3 regions of the Streptomyces sp. NPDC052016 genome follow, and region 1 is predicted to be linked to each of the others. Evidence: riboswitches for the same ligand, from Rfam matches in the RefSeq annotation. Region 1 holds a riboswitch; each other region holds the start of a gene.
What was found. A riboswitch is a leader RNA that binds a small molecule or an ion and turns the genes downstream of it on or off. The one in region 1 is predicted to bind thiamine pyrophosphate.

Region 2: another riboswitch for thiamine pyrophosphate. It lies ahead of thiO (glycine oxidase ThiO); the one in region 1 lies ahead of ACIHAR_RS11830 (thiamine ABC transporter substrate binding subunit).
Region 3: another riboswitch for thiamine pyrophosphate. It lies ahead of thiC (phosphomethylpyrimidine synthase ThiC); the one in region 1 lies ahead of ACIHAR_RS11830 (thiamine ABC transporter substrate binding subunit).

The regions. Positions count from the first base shown of each region.
Region 1 is NZ_JBIUBX010000007.1:233,887-236,144, forward strand. Features, by position in the region: gene rlmN (23S rRNA (adenine(2503)-C(2))-methyltransferase RlmN) at 1-949, shown strand, start outside; TPP riboswitch at 977-1,083, shown strand; gene ACIHAR_RS11830 (thiamine ABC transporter substrate binding subunit) at 1,171-2,253, shown strand.
Region 2 is NZ_JBIUBX010000003.1:243,043-245,300, forward strand. Features, by position in the region: gene thiS (sulfur carrier protein ThiS) at 1-72, opposite strand, end outside; gene thiO (glycine oxidase ThiO) at 69-1,232, opposite strand; TPP riboswitch at 1,230-1,341, opposite strand; gene ACIHAR_RS06080 (hypothetical protein) at 1,394-1,744, shown strand; gene ACIHAR_RS06085 (FAD-dependent oxidoreductase) at 1,777-2,258, shown strand, end outside.
Region 3 is NZ_JBIUBX010000018.1:151,826-154,083, reverse strand. Features, by position in the region: gene thiC (phosphomethylpyrimidine synthase ThiC) at 1-1,409, opposite strand, end outside; TPP riboswitch at 1,402-1,591, opposite strand; gene ACIHAR_RS23255 (YibE/F family protein) at 1,979-2,258, shown strand, end outside.

The sequences.
Region 1 (2,258 bases):
ACGGTACGCGCACGACCCGGCGGAGTGGACCGACATCCCCGCCGGCGCGCGTGACAAGCTGCGCGAGGCGCTGCTGCCGGACCTGATGACCGTCGTCCGGCATCTGTCGACCGACCAGGGCACCACCCGCAAGACGCTGTGGCGGCTGTTCGACGGCACGCTCGTCGAGTCGGTGCTGATGCGGTACCCGGACCGGGTCACCATGTGCATCAGCTCGCAGGCCGGGTGCGGCATGAACTGCCCGTTCTGCGCGACCGGGCAGGCGGGACTGGACCGGAACCTGTCCACCGCCGAGATCGTGCACCAGATCGTGGACGGGATGCGGGCGCTGCGGGACGGGGAGGTCCCGGGCGGGCCGGCCCGGCTGTCCAACATCGTCTTCATGGGGATGGGCGAGCCCCTCGCCAACTACAAGCGGGTCGTCGGGGCCATCCGCGCCCTCACCGACCCCACGCCGGACGGGCTCGGGCTCTCGCAGCGCGGGATCACCGTCTCGACCGTCGGGCTGGTCCCGGCCATCCACCGGTTCTCCGACGAGGGCTTCAAGTGCCGGCTCGCCATCTCGCTGCACGCCCCGGACGACGAGCTGCGTGACACCCTCGTGCCCGTGAACACGCGGTGGAAGGTGCGCGAGGTGCTGGACGCCGGGTTCGAGTACGCCGAGAAGTCCGGGCGGCGGCTGTCCATCGAGTACGCCCTGATCCGGGACATCAACGACCAGGCCTGGCGTGGTGACCGCCTCGGGCGGCTCCTCAAGGGGCGGCCGGTGCACGTCAACCTCATCCCGCTCAATCCGACCCCCGGCTCGAAGTGGACCGCCTCACGGCCCGAGGACGAGAAGGCGTTCGTCGAGGCGATCGCGGCGCACGGGGTGCCCGTCACCGTCCGGGACACCCGCGGCCAGGAGATCGACGGGGCGTGTGGTCAGCTCGCCGCCACCGAGCGGTAGTCTGATCCCGGACAACTTCATACCTTCATATTCCGACAGGGGAGCGCCACAGCGCTGAGAGTGCGGCAACCGGCCGCAGACCCTCTGAACCTCGCCCAGGTCATTCTGGGTAGGAAGTTCGGTCATCACTCGAGCTGTTGCGCCCTGCCCGGGGCCGGCGGAACCTCCGCGGGCCCCGGGCAGGGCCGCGTCTCTTCCTGGTCAACCCCAGGAGGAATCCAGTGCACACCAGGACGTTCGTGGCCGCGGCCGTCGGCCTCGGTCTCGTCACGCTGTCCGCGTGCGGTTCGTCGTCGTCCGACGACACCGCGTCCGGCGGCGGCTCCAGGACCGTCACCCTCGTCAGCCACGACTCGTGGGCCGTCTCCGAGAACGTCCTCGCGGACTTCGAGAAGCAGTCCGGCTACAAGGTGAAGGTCCTCAAGGACGGCGACGCCGGACAGGCCGTCAACAAGGCCGTCCTCACCAAGGACAACCCGCAGGGCGACGTCTTCTTCGGCGTCGACAACACGCTGCTGTCCCGCGCGCTCGACAACGATCTCTTCCAGTCGTACGAGGCCAAGGGGCTCGACCAGGTCGACAGCCGGTACCAGCTCGACGCGGACGAGCACCGGGTCACCCCCGTCGACTACGGCGACATCTGCGTCAACTACGACAAGAAGTACTTCGCCGACCGCAAGCTGGCCCCGCCCGCCACCTTCGACGACCTGGTCAAGCCCGCCTACAAGAACCTCCTCGTCACCGAGAACGCCTCCACCTCCTCGCCCGGCCTCGGCTTCCTGCTCGGCACCGCCGCGCGGTACGGCGACGACGGCTGGGAGGGGTACTGGAAGAAGCTCAAGGCCAACGGCGTGAAGGTGGTCAGCGGCTGGGAGCAGGCCTACAACGAGGAGTTCTCCGGTTCGGCCGGCGGCAAGAAGGCCGGGGCCGACCGGCCGCTCGTCGTCTCCTACGCCTCCTCCCCGCCCGCCGAGGTGATCTACGGCGACCCCAAGCCGGCCACCGCCCCGACCGGTGTCGCCGACGGCACCTGCTTCCGGCAGGTCGAGTTCGCCGGGCTGCTGAGCAACGCGAAGAACAGCGAGGGCGGCAAGGCGCTGATCGACTTCCTGGTCTCGAAGAAGTTCCAGGAGGACATGCCGCTCAACATGTTCGTCTACCCGGTGCTCGAGGGCGCGGCCGTGCCCGCCGAGTTCACCCAGTACGGGCCCCCTGCCGAGGACCCCGAGACCATGGAACCGGCGAAGATCGCCGCGGACCGCGACCAGTGGGTCAAGTCGTGGACCTCACTCGTCCTGAAGTAGCCCCC
Region 2 (2,258 bases), on a different contig from region 1:
GGACCGTACGACGGCGTCGAGGGTGGTGCCGGCCGCGACCTCCCGCCGCTCACCGTTGACGGAGATGTTCATGCGGGCTGCTCCGAGAGTGCGGCGGCGGCGAAGCGCCGGGGCGTGAAGGGACGGGCCTCGTCGGGGAGTTCACCGGTGGCCAGGGCGTGTGCCATCACGTCGCCGGTCACGGGGGTGAGCAGCACGCCGTTGCGGTAGTGCCCGGTCGCCAGCAGCAGCCCGTCCAGCTCGGTCGGGCCGAGCAGCGGCGCGTTGTCCGGGGACCCCGGACGCAGGCCCGCGCGGGTCTCCGTCAGGGGCAGCTCGGTGATGCCGGGGACCAGTTCGTGCGCGTCGCGCAGCAGCTCGTAGACGCCCCCCGCCGTCACCGTCGTGTCCCAGCCCAGTTCCTCGCTGGTCGCGCCGACGACCAGCTCGCCGTTCTCCCGCGGCACCAGGTACACGTGGCTGCCGCGCACCACGGCCCGGACCGTCCGGGTCAGGAACGGGGCGTACCGCCGCGGCACGGTCAGCCGCAGCACCTGGCCCTTCACCGGCCGTACCGGCGGCAGCACCTCGTCCGGCACGCCCGCGAGCCGCCCGCTGAGGCTGCCGGCCGCGAGCACCACCTGCCCCGCCGCCAGCGGCGTACCCGCGCGCGTGAGGACCCCCGCCGCCCGGCCGGCCACCACGGACAGCCGCTCGGCCCACGTCCGGTGGAAGACCACGCCCGCCCGTTCGCAGGCGGTCACCAGCGCCCCCGCCAGCCGCCGCGGATCGATCTGGTGGTCGCCGTCCACCCGCAGCCCCCCGCGCACCCCGGGCGCGAGCATCGGCTCCAGCCGCCGGCACTCCCGCCCGGACAGCCACTGCGACTCCAGTCCCGACCGCTGCTGCAGGACGTGCAGTTCGCGCAGGTGCGCGCGGTCGTCGGCGTCCAGCGCGACCGCGAGTGTGCCGGAGCGTCGGTAGCCGAGGTCCTGGCCGGTGGCCTCGGTGAGTTCCGCCGCGAAGTCCGGGTAGCGGCGGGCCGAGGCCAGGTTCAGGCCGAGCAGGGTCTGCTCGCCGTAGTGCAGTTCGGTGACGGCGGCCAGCATCCCGGCGGCCACCTGCGCGGCCCCGCCGCCCGGTTCGGGGTCCACCACCGCCGTGGCGATTCCGCGTTGCGCGGCCCGCCACGCCGTCACCAGCCCGATGATGCCGCCCCCGACCACGAGGACGTCTGACGTACGTGAGGACATGGGCGTCCAGCCCCTCCCTTCGCCGGCATGACCCGGATCAGGTTCGTACGGTCGGAGGCCGCCAGCCTCCCTCTCAGCCCGGTGCGTCCGGGCTCCCGCGAGTGCTCTACGTTGGCCACCCTAGCCCGTGGATCCGAGCCTCTGTAAGGGAGCCTCACCTCATGCCCCGCTCGCTGGACGGCCTCGTCCTCGCCCCCGTCGCCGACCAGGCCCCCGGCCAGGTCGGCACCCGCACCCGCTTCGCCTACCACGAGCGGGGCGGTGTGATCTGGGCCGACTACGCGGGCGGCGACGTCGTACGCGGGCACCTGGTGGGTACGCGGGAAGGCGACCGGCTCGACTTCCGGTACGTCCAGCTCAAGCACGACGGGACGACGTCCTCCGGACACTGCGTGTCGACGGTCGTGGAACTGGACGACGGCCGGGTGCGGCTCGACGAGACGTGGGAGTGGGAGTCGCAGCAGGGCAGCGGGACCAGCATTGTGGAACAGGTCACGGAGCACGACCACTGACTGACAGATCGTCAGTTGTCTATGGTGATCAGGTGAGCGAGCAGACGCGGGAGAAGGGCCGGCCGGCGCGGCGGCGGGTGGTCGTCGTCGGCGCGGGCATGGCCGGGGTGCAGACCGCGGTCGCCCTGCGCGAACAGGGCTTCGACGGGACGGTGACGCTCATCGGCGCCGAACCCCACCAGCCCTACGACCGGCCGCCGCTGTCCAAGGCCGTCCTGCTCGGCAAGGCGGAGGACTCCGCCTTCGACGTCGACTTCGAGAGCCTGGACGTCGAGCTGCGGCTGGGCAGCGAGGCGCTCGCCGTGCGCCCCGCCGACCACGTCCTGGACACCGAGACGGGGCCCGTCCCGTACGACGTCCTCGTCCTGGCCACCGGCGCCGAACCGATCCGGCTGCCGGGCGCCGAAGGGGTGCCCGGCGTCCACCTGCTGCGCACCCTGGACGACGCCGAACGGCTGCGGCCGGTGCTCGCCCGGCAGCACGACATCGTGGTCGTCGGCGCCGGCTGGATCGG
Region 3 (2,258 bases), on a different contig from region 1:
AGGCCCAGGTGCTCCTTGGGCGTGACGTAGCAGAGCATGGCCGTGCCCCACCAGGCGATCATCGCGGCACCGATGCCGGAGGTGATGTGGTCGTACGCCGGCGCGACGTCCGTGGTCAGCGGGCCGAGCGTATAGAACGGAGCTTCATCGCAGATCTCCTGCTGAAGGTCGATGTTCTCCTTGATCTTGTGCATCGGGACGTGGCCCGGGCCTTCGATCATGGTCTGAACATGGAAACGCTTCGCGATCCGGTTGAGTTCCCCGAGCGTCCTCAACTCCGCGAACTGCGCCTCGTCGTTGGCGTCCGCGATCGAGCCCGGCCTGAGACCGTCACCGAGCGAGTACGTGACGTCGTAGGCGGCGAGGATCTCGCAGAGCTCCTTGAAGTTCTCGTAGAGGAACGATTCCTTGTGGTGGGCCAGACACCAGGCCGCCATGATCGAGCCGCCGCGGGAGACGATGCCGGTCTTGCGGTTCGCCGTCAGCGGGACGTACGGCAGGCGGACGCCCGCGTGGACCGTCATGTAGTCCACGCCCTGCTCGGCCTGCTCGATGACGGTGTCCTTGTAGATCTCCCAGGTCAGTTCCTCGGCCTTGCCGTCGACCTTCTCGAGTGCCTGGTAGAGCGGCACCGTGCCGATGGGAACGGGGGAGTTGCGCAGCACCCACTCGCGCGTGGTGTGGATGTTGCGGCCTGTGGACAAGTCCATGACCGTGTCGGCGCCCCAGCGGGTCGCCCAGGTCATCTTCTCGACCTCCTCCTCGATGGAGGAGGTGACCGCGGAGTTGCCGATGTTGGCGTTCACCTTGACCAGGAAACGCTTGCCGATGATCATCGGCTCGATCTCCGGGTGATTGACGTTCGCGGGCAGAACCGCCCGGCCCGCCGCGATCTCCTCGCGGACCACCTCCGGCGACACGTTTTCCCGGATCGCCACGTACTCCATCTCGGGCGTGATCTCGCCCCGGCGCGCGTACGCGAGTTGTGTGACGGCCTTGCCGTCGCGGCTCCGGCGCGGCACACGCGGCCGTCCCGGGAAGACCGCGTCGAGGTTGCGCAGGCCACCGCGGGGCGAGGTGTGCTTGATACCGTCGTCCTCGGGGCGGACCGGGCGGCCCGCGTATTCCTCGGTGTCGCCGCGAGCGATGATCCAGTTCTCCCGCAGCGGCGGCAGGCCCCTTCGGACGTCGGTTTCGACATGCGGATCGGTGTACGGGCCGGATGTGTCGTACAGCGTGACCGACTGCCCGTTGGTGAGGTGCACCTGACGGACCGGCACCCGCAGGTCGGGGCGGGGGCCCTCGACGTACGCCTTGTGCCAGCCGACGGACTTCCCGGCCTCCCCGTTGGCGGAGATCTCGGCAGAGATCTGCGTGGAGGCAGGCGTGCGTGCGTCCTTGTTGGTCATGAGACCTACTCCCTACGCCGGCATTACCCGGTAACAGGTTCAGCGGTCGACGCAGCGATTGCCGTCTGCCGACGTTTCATGTGAAACATCACTCGATGCCGGTGACGTTCCACGTGAAACATCGCGAAGACGGAGGTCAGCGCCCTCTCAGCCCGGTGCTCCGAGCTCCCGCGTGTGCAAAGGTTGCCCCCACGCTAGCGGCAATTCGGGCGCGGTGAACAGAGGGCCCCCTTCGTTCTTGCGATGATCGGTCGGTGACCACGACACACCATCCCCCGTACCCACCGCCCGAACCGCCCCGCGGCACGGGTGCCGGAAACGGCGACGGTCCCGGCCCCGGTGCCGGCCACAGCCGTGGCTCCGGTCCTGGTCCGGGCCCTGCACCCCGCCCTGGCTCTGATCCAAGTGCTGGTCCTGGCCGGGGTCCTGGCTCTGGTCGAAGTGCTGGTCCTGCTCAGGGTCCTGGCCCTGGTCAAGGTCTTGGTCAGGGTCCTGGTGACGTCCGCGACTTCAGCAGTGGGCATGCTCAGGGGCCCGGGTACCGAGACAGTTCCCCGGGGTTCGGTGGCGTGCACGGGTCTGGCGGAGGTCAGGAGCCGGGCGGCGGCGGTTACGGGCATGGGCCCGGTGGCCCCGAACACGGCCGTGGTGGTGGCGAGCGCGGGCCGGTTGGGGGTCAGGACGGCGGTCACGGCCACGGGCATGCCCCGGGAGACGGACACAGCGGAGGGCACGGCCCTGAATCCGGTGGCTGGCCGGGTCCCGGCGGCGGGCACGGCGCGGGTTCCGGCGGCGGACACAGCGGAGGCCCCGGTGGCGGACACGGCGGCGGACACGGCGGCGGACACG